Linked DNA regions of Humidesulfovibrio mexicanus. The protein of the gene in region 2 interacts with the protein of the main gene of each other region in a pairwise test. Links are inferred from orthologs where the notes say so. Each region holds a gene or a part of one and is shown on either strand. Other genes may lie near its edges.

Evidence for each region. The genes of interacting proteins can lie anywhere in the genome.
Region 1: the proteins of rlmN (region 2) and ftsZ interact in binary tests that used the Escherichia coli proteins (3 or more experiments, as listed by UniProt). The link is inferred for Humidesulfovibrio mexicanus from one-to-one orthologs.

Annotation. Positions count from the first base shown.
Region 1 is NZ_FZOC01000002.1:70,950-75,021, reverse strand. The notes cover bases 227-3,184. They hold ftsZ (cell division protein FtsZ), read left to right. Parts: upstream 227-1,068; coding sequence 1,069-2,301; downstream 2,302-3,184. Other genes in these bases: CHB73_RS04115 (radical SAM protein), read left to right, coding at 2,416-3,184; ftsA (cell division protein FtsA), read left to right, coding at 227-1,003. Also shown: more of ftsA, read left to right, coding at 1-226; more of CHB73_RS04115, read left to right, coding at 3,185-4,011; CHB73_RS04110 (FmdB family zinc ribbon protein), read right to left, coding at 4,047-4,072. UniProt on the Escherichia coli protein: Essential cell division protein that forms a contractile ring structure (Z ring) at the future cell division site. The regulation of the ring assembly controls the timing and the location of cell division.
Region 2 is NZ_FZOC01000006.1:166,309-170,729, forward strand. The notes cover bases 684-3,504. They hold rlmN (23S rRNA (adenine(2503)-C(2))-methyltransferase RlmN), read left to right. Parts: upstream 684-1,469; coding sequence 1,470-2,540; downstream 2,541-3,504. Other genes in these bases: CHB73_RS13020 (flavin reductase family protein), read right to left, coding at 684-1,138; CHB73_RS13030 (pyruvoyl-dependent arginine decarboxylase), read left to right, coding at 2,687-3,241; CHB73_RS13035 (deoxyhypusine synthase family protein), read left to right, coding at 3,331-3,504. Outside these bases: CHB73_RS13015 (YggS family pyridoxal phosphate-dependent enzyme), read right to left, coding at 1-378; more of CHB73_RS13020, read right to left, coding at 566-683; more of CHB73_RS13035, read left to right, coding at 3,505-4,421.

The DNA of each region.
Region 1 (4,072 bases), on a different replicon or contig from region 2:
CGCCGGCAGCCACATCAAGGGCTTCAACAGCCACGGGGTCATCGCCGTCAAGGGCGGCGAGGTCACCCAGAAGGACGTGGACCGCGTCATCGAAGCGGCCAAGGCCGTGGCCATTCCGCTGGACCGCGAGGTCATCCACACCCTGCCGCAGGAGTTCATCGTGGACGACCAGCGCGGCATCGCCGACCCGCTGGGCATGGCGGGCGTGCGGCTGGAGGTCAAGGTCCACATCGTCACCGGCGCGGTCACCAGCGCGCAGAACATCGTGCGCTCCTGCCACCGCAGCGGGCTCGATGTGGCCGACATCGTGCTCGAGTCCCTGGCCTCCAGCAAGTCCGTGCTCTCCGACGAGGAGCGCGAGATCGGCGTGTGCCTTGTGGACCTGGGCGGCGGCACCACGGACATCGCCATCTTCTCCAAGGACTCCATCAAGCACACGGCGGTGCTGGCCCTTGGCGGCAACAACCTGACCAACGACATCGCCTTCGGCCTGCGCACGCCCATGACCAGCGCGGAAAAGATCAAGATCGAGCACGGCTGCGCCCTGGCCGAGATGGTCAAGGTGGACGAGGGCATCGAGGTGCCCAGCGTGGGCGGCCGCGACTCCCGCGCCATGAGCAAACGCGTGCTGGCGGAGATTTGCGAGCCCCGGTGCGAGGAGATTCTGGCCCTGGTGGACCAGGAACTCATCAAGAGCGGCTTCAAGAATCAGATCGCCGCGGGCGTGGTCTTGACCGGCGGCACCTCGCTCATCGCGGGGATGCAGGACCTGGCCGAGCAAGTCTTCGATCTGCCGGTGCGCATCGGCTACCCCGAGTACGTGGGCGGCCTCTACGACATGGTGAACAACCCCAAGTACGCCACGGCGGTGGGCCTTCTGCTCTACGGAGCCGAGAAGCGCCAGGTGCCGAACTCCGGCGGGGGGGACTTCCGGATCCGCGAGGACAACGTCTTCAACCGGATCCTGGGACGCATGAAGAAGTGGTTCGTCGACATCGCCTAAGAGGCGTTTCGATCAAGGGGAAGTTTCACGTACTGTAGCCAAAGAGCTTTTGGGAGGAGGAACCCATGGCACATTTCGAGATCGAGAACGACATGAGCGCAAAAATCAAAGTCATCGGCTGCGGCGGCGGCGGCGGCAACGCCATCAACAACATGATCCAGTCGCGCCTGTCCGGCGTCAGCTTCATCGCGGCCAACACCGATGCCCAGGATATCGAGAAGTCCCTGGCCGACCACACCATCCAGCTGGGCGGCAAGCTCACCAAGGGCCTTGGCGCCGGGGCGAATCCCGAGGTCGGCCGCAACGCCGCCCTTGAGAGCATCGACCAGGTGCGCGAGCTGGTGCAGAACACCGACATGGTGTTCATCACCGCGGGCATGGGCGGCGGCACCGGCACCGGCGCGGCGCCGGTCATCGCCCAGGCCGCCAAGGAGGCCGGGGCCCTCACCGTGGCCGTGGTCACCAAGCCCTTCTACTTCGAGGGCCGCCGCCGTATGCAGCAGGCCGACAAGGGCATCGCCGAGTTGCGGCAGGTGGTGGACTCCATCATCACCATCCCCAACGACCGCCTGCTGCAGATGGCCGCCAAAAAGGCCGGCTTCGGCACCATGCTGAAAAAGGCCGACGAAGTGCTGTATTACGCGGTCAAAGGCATCGCGGACCTCATCACCGTGCACGGCCTCATCAACCTGGACTTCGCGGACGTGAAGGCCATCATGACCAACTCCGGCCTGGCCCTCATGGGCACGGGCATCGCCTCCGGCGAAAACCGCGCCCGCGAGGCCGCGCTCAAGGCCATCACCAGCCCGCTTCTGGAGGATGTCTCCATCGCCGGGGCGCGCGGGGTGCTGTTCAACATCACCGCCAGCGAGGACATGAGCACCGACGAAATCCAGGAGGTCTCCGACCTCATCGCCAAGGAAGCCCACGAGGACGCCAACATCGTCTTCGGCGTGGTGGCCGACCCCGACGCCGGCGACGAACTCTGCGTCACCGTCATCGCCACCAGCATCGACCAGCGCGAGGCCGCGCCCAAGCCGGAGAAGGAGACCAAGCCGCTCTTGAACCCGGTTCCCGTCGCCCCCAAGCAGGGCCTGCGCCGCACCGGCACCATCGCCTCGGTCATCGCCAACTCCAACCGCGATCTGCCCGCCTTCGTGCGCGCCAACGCGGTCAAGACGGGCGACGGACGGCAAGCTTACGCCTCCATGCGCGCCATGGGCGCGGGCGAAGAGGAATTCCTCTTCGAGGATGAGGCCCTGGACACCCCGGCCTTCATCCGCCGCAACGCGGATTAGACCGTGGGCAGGCGCCCTTCCGGGGCGGAGCGGCGGCGCGAGCAGTCACGCGGTCGCCCACCCCGGCCCGGACAGGCCCCGGCCCAAACGCCGGACCTCGGCGGCCGCCTTCCCGTGGCGCTTCTGGTCCCCGGCGACGAGGGCATGGGTCTCTCGGCCCTGGGATGGCAGGTGGTGCATCGCCTGCTGTCCCAGGAGCCCGGGCTGGCCGTGGAACGCTTCTTCCTCGGCAAGGGCTTTAACGCGCCTGCCGCGCATGACAGCGGCAGGGATCTGACACTCTTCCCCTTGATGGCGGCGAGCGTCAGTTTCGAGGAGGACTTCCTCCCCCTCCTCAGGACGCTCGCCGCAGCGGGCGTTCCGCCTTCACGGGCGGAACGCCCGGACTACCCCCTGGTTCTGGTGGGAGGACCGGTGGCCTTTCTGAACCCCGCTCCGCTGGCCCCGCTGGCGGACGCCTTCTGGGTCGGCGAGGCCGAGGCCGGGCTGACGGAATTCTGCCTGGCCATGAAGCGCGCGGCCTTCGACGGTGTGCCCAAGCAGGAGTTTCTGGCCTCCGTGAAGGACATGCCGGGGCTGTACGTGCCGGGGATGAGCACGCTCCCGGTGCGGCGCGTTCTGGCGCTGGAACGGGACCGGCCGGGCCTCTTGGCCTGCCCGGCGGCATCGGGCTTCACAGGGCCGAAGGCGGCTTTTGCGGACGCCATGCTGCTGGAGATCAACCGGGGCTGTCCCCACGCCTGCCGCTTTTGCGCGGCGGGCTACATCTACCGTCCCCCGCGCCACGCCCGCATGGACGACCTGGTGCGGCTTGTGGAAGAGGCCGCCCCGCCCAAGGTCGGGCTTGTGGGCACGGCCCTTACCGACTGGCCGGACCTGCTGCCCTTTCTCCGCTGGCTGGCCGACCGCAAGACCAAATTCTCCCTGTCTTCCCTGCGGGCCGATGGCCTGGGCGAAGAATTGTTGGAATTCCTTCGCCAGTGCGGCATACGCACCATCACCCTGGCCCTGGAGGGCGCGAGCGAACGCTTGCGGCGCGCGGCCAACAAAAAGCTGGATGCCGAGGTGTTCCTTGACGCGGTGGAGCGCTGCGCCCGGCTGGGCGTGAACCACCTGCGCCTGTACCTCATCATCGGCTGGCCCTGGGAAACGGCTGAAGACTACGACGAGCTCGAAGCGTTTTTGGGGCAGGTCATGGCCGCGCGCGACCGCGGACACGGAGCCAGGACACGAGAGTTCATGCGCATCACGCTCGGGGCCAGCTGCCTGGTGCCCAAGCCCTTCACCCCCATGCAGTGGGCGCCCATGATGTCCGAGGCTGGGCTGCTGGCCGGGCAGAAGCGCCTGACTGAAATGACCCGCAAATTGCGGGGCTTGGCCTTGCACGTGGACGCGCCGTTTCAGGCGCGGCTGCAGGGCGTGCTCTCGCGTGGCGGGGAAGAGACGTTCCGGCTAGTGGAACTGGCGGCCGAGGGGGGCTGGAAAAAGGCCATGCGCCGCTTCGAAACCGAAACGGCGGACATCCTGGACCGCCAGCGCGGCGAAACCGAAGCCTTCCCCTGGGAGGTCGTGGACATCGGCGTCTCGCGCCAGCTTTTGTGGCGGGAGTATGGCCGCGCAGACCGCGCGGTGCACAGTCCCGGCTGCCCGGCGTTGGGCTGCGCGGGCTGCGGGGCGTGCGGCATGGACCGCTGGCTGGAGCAAATCTGAAATGGACTCCGCACGGGAGCCCGGACTTAGGCCCCTCAGGTAAAGCCGCCTCCGCCGCCGC
Region 2 (4,421 bases):
CCGCGCCTCCCTGGCGCGCTTGGCCAGCTCGCGGGCCAGCTTCTCGGAGTCCACACTGTGGACAAGTCCGAAACGGCCCACCACGGACTTGGCCTTCTTGCTCTGCAAGCCGCCCACGAAGTGCCACAGGATGTCCTCGCCCACCAGCTCGTCCTGCTTGGCCAGGGCCTCCTGCGCGTACGACTCGCCGAACTCGCGCTGGCCGCAAGCCACAAGCGCGCGGATGTCCGAAGCGGGATGGAACTTCGAAATCGCCACCAGGCGCACCGAATCCGGCGCCCTGCCGGCCTGCGTGCAGGCCGCCGCCATGCGCGCGCGCACGGATTCCAGGTTGCGGCAAAGCTCCTCACGACGCCCGACTGTGGATGTATCGTTCATGCGGGCTGCATAGGACAAAAGAAGGGCCGAGGCAACGCGGCGGGAAAGGGAAAAGGCGGAGAGACGACGCGGGGGAGCGGGGAAACTTTTTTCAAAAAGTTTCCCCGCTCCCCCGCACCCCCTCACCCCTTCAAAAACGTTTATAGGGGGAATGGGGGGCAATCGCGCAAGAAGCTGCGCCCGGGGACTAGTCCATGTACGCGCGCCCCACGTTGAAGCCCTTGGCCACCACAGGACCGACGCCATAATACAGGCTCGCGCCCGGCGCGTAGATAAGGGGCTGCAGAAGGGACAAATCCACATGCCCGTCGGCCCCGAGCACCGACTCCTCCGCCTTCACGTCCACAATCTCGCCCACGAACTGCGTGTGCCCGCCCAAATCAAGCGTCTGCACAAGGCGGCACTCTATGGCCACAGGGAACTCGGCCACGTACGGCGCATCCACAAGCTCGCTTCTGACCGGCGTCAGCCCGGCCACCGCAAACTTGTCCGCCACCGCGCCCGAGACCATGCCCATGTAGTCCGCCTGCGCCACCTGGCTCTGGCCCGCAATGCTCACCGTGAACGCCCGGCGCGCCATGATGGCCGCGTAGCTGTGCCGCTCCTTGCGGATGGACACCGCCAGGCACGGCGGCGCGGAACAGCAGATGCCCGCCCATGCCGCCGTCATCGCGTTCGCCTTGCCCGCCGCGTCGTATGATCCCACCACCCACACCGGCGTGGGATAGGCCAGGGTCTTGGCTCCAAGTGACTTCTTCATGTGTCGCGCTCCTTGGCTGAAGATTCGTTGGGGGCACAATGGCCCAGGCCGACATGGTTCCGCAAGACGGCAGGGAGTATAGTATCGGGGGAGTGGGGAAACTTTTTGAAAAAAGTTTCCCCACTCCCCCGCCCCCCCTCGCCCCTTCAAAAACTTTTCATGGGAAGAACAAAGGGCGCAGACGCACGCTGGCCGACGCCGACAGCGAGGCCGGAAGGCGTGAACCGTTGGAACAGGGAGCCCGGCATAGGCCAAGCCATGACTCCGTGGCGCTGCGGCGGCCAATGGCGCCCCTTGTGCATCCGCCCGCGCGCTGGTACATGCTTGAGCGATGACCAACGCAGCGCCCACCCCGCCCAAGGCGGACCTCCTGAACCTCACCCGCTCCGAGCTGGAAGCCTTTGTGCTGGACGAGCTCAAGCAGCCCCGCTTCCGCGCGGACCAGCTGTGGCACTGGCTGTGGCACAAGAACGCGGCGGACTTCTCGGCCATGACCAATCTCTCCGCCGCGCTCAAGGCGAAGCTCGCGGAGCGCGCCGCCATCGTGCGCCCGTCAATCGACGTAGTCCGCGTCAGCCGCGACGGCACCATCAAGCTGCTCTTGCGCCTGGCCGACGGCGAGCGCGTGGAGACCGTGCTCATTCCCATGGCCGGACACTACACCCTGTGCCTGTCCACCCAGGTGGGCTGCGCCATGGGCTGCACCTTCTGCTCCACCGGAGAGTTGGGCTTCACCCGCAACATGACCATGGGCGAAATTCTGGGGCAGATTCTCGCGGCGCGCGCGCACATTGCGGAAAACGCCCTGCCGCCCTTGAAAAACCTCGTCTTCATGGGCATGGGCGAACCGCTCATGAACCTCACGGAACTGCTGCGCAGCCTGGAGACCCTGGGCAGCCCGGAGGGCATTTCCATCTCGCCCAGGCGCAGCACGGTCTCCAGCGTCGGCATTCCGCAAGGACTCAAAATTTTGGGAGACTCAGGCCTTGCCGTGCCCGCCATCAGCCTGCACGCGCCCACCCAGGAGCTGCGCGAAAAGCTCATGCCAAAGGCCGCCCGCGTGCCGCTGGAAGAGCTTCTCGCCTGTCTGGACAACTACCCGCTCAAGCAGCGCGAGCGCGTGACCTACGAATACATCCTGCTCGGCGGGGTGAACGACTCCATCGCCCATGCCAAGCAGTTGGTGCGGCTTCTGGGCCAGCGCCGCTGCAAGGTCAACCTCATCAGCTACAATCCCCCCCCGCCGCAGACCGGCCCCGCGCCCTACTCCGCCCCGGACCCCGAAGGCGTGCTGGCCTTCGAGAACTACCTCCGGAGCAAGCGCATCACCACGTTTCTGCGGCGCAGCATGGGCCAGGACATTGCCGCGGCCTGCGGCCAGCTGAAACTTTTGACCGGATAATCAACCCCTTGACCCGGCCTGACGGCAGGCCGCTTTTTGTTCTTGCCAGGGCTGGCCCAATTTTATAGTAGCCAGCCCTTCCAAAAAAATATATGGCGTCATTCGTCGGGACACCGGCGTTATTCCAAGCCCAGGAGGGTCCATACATGGCCAATCTTCCCATGGTTCCCACCCGCGCCTTCTTCACCAAGGGCGTTGGCGTTCACAAAAACAAACTGCAATCCTTCGAGCTGGCCCTGCGCGAGGCCGGCATCGAAAAACAGAACCTCGTCTACGTGTCCAGTATTTATCCGCCCAACTGCCAGCTGGTGACCCTTGAAGAGGGCGTGAAGGAACTGCATTCCGGCCAGATCACCTTCTGCGTCATGGCGCGCAACCAGACCAACGAAAAGGGCCGCCTGGTGGGCAGCTCCGTGGGCCTGGCCATTCCGGCCGACAAGGAGCACTACGGCTACATCTCCGAGCACCACAGCTTCGGCGAGGAGGAGAAGGAACTGGGCGACTTCGCCGAGGACCTGGCCTCCACCATGCTGGCCACCACCCTGGGCGTGGATTTCGACCCCGAGGTCGGCTACGACGCCCGCCGTGAGGTGTACCTCATGAGCGGCAAGATCATCGACTCCATCTCGGCCCCGGTTTCCGCCATGGGCGCAGCCAACATGTGGACCACCACGGTCTCGGCCGTGGTCTTCATCCTGTAGAGCCCGGCCGCAGCAAACAGACTGAACGAACAGGGCCTCCCGTTTCCGGTTCACGGGAGCGGGAGGCCCTGGCATAAGGAAAGAACGCCATGTCCACCATCAAGCGAATCCTGCGCGACGGCGCCAAGGACAACCTGACGCCGCTGACCACCCTGGACCCCGACTCCATCACCGACTTCGACGAGCTGCTTACGGCCATGGGCCGCACGGCCTTTGGCGGCCGCAGCCTGGGCGAGGCGCTGGACGTGCTGCAGGCCATGGTGGAGGATCCCGACTGCGTGGTGGTGGGCACCTTCTCCGGCGCAATGACCGTGGCCAAGCAGAGCAAGCTGCTCATCAAGATGCTCGACGAGGGCTGGCTGGACGTGGTGGTGTCCACGGGCGCGCTCATGGCCCACGGCTTCATCGAGTCCCTGGGCCTCAAGCACTTCAAGTACGACTCGGGCATGAACGACAAGGCGCTCTTCGACGCCGGGTACAACCGCGTGTACGACACCCTGGAGCCCGAGGCCAACTTCACCCAGGCCGAGCTCGTCATGCGCGAGGTGATGCACCAGCTCATGGACGAGCAGAAGGTCCAGCACCTCTCCAGCGAGCGCATCTGCCGGGCCATCGGCAAGCACCTGTGCAAGAAGTACGACGGCCCCGGCATCCTCAAAAGCGCGTATCAGAAGAACGTGCCGGTCTACATTCCGGCCTTCACGGACTCCGAACTGGCGCTCGACGTGGCCTGCGCCATCCTGGCCAAGGACTTCGGCCACCTGCTGGGCGAGAAAGGCCCGGAGGAGCTGCCCTTCCAGTTCAACCCCTTTCTGGACCTGTTCAGCTATTCCAAGAAGATGCACGGGGCCAAGAAGATGGGCATCTTCACCATTGGCGGCGGCGTGCCGCGCAACTGGGCCCAGCAGGTGGGGCCGTTCTTCGATGTCATGAGCGACCGCCTGGAGCGCGACCTGCCCGCGCGGCGCTTCCACTACGCCATCCGCATCTGCCCGGAGCCCGTGCACTGGGGCGGCCTTTCCGGCTGCACCTACCAGGAGGGCATCAGCTGGGGCAAATTCGTGCCCCCGGCCGAGGGCGGCCGCTTCGCCGAGGTCCACGCCGACGCCACGCTGGCCTGGCCCATCCTCATCAAGGGCCTGCAGGACCGCCTGGCCAAGAAGGCCGCCAAGGCCGGGAA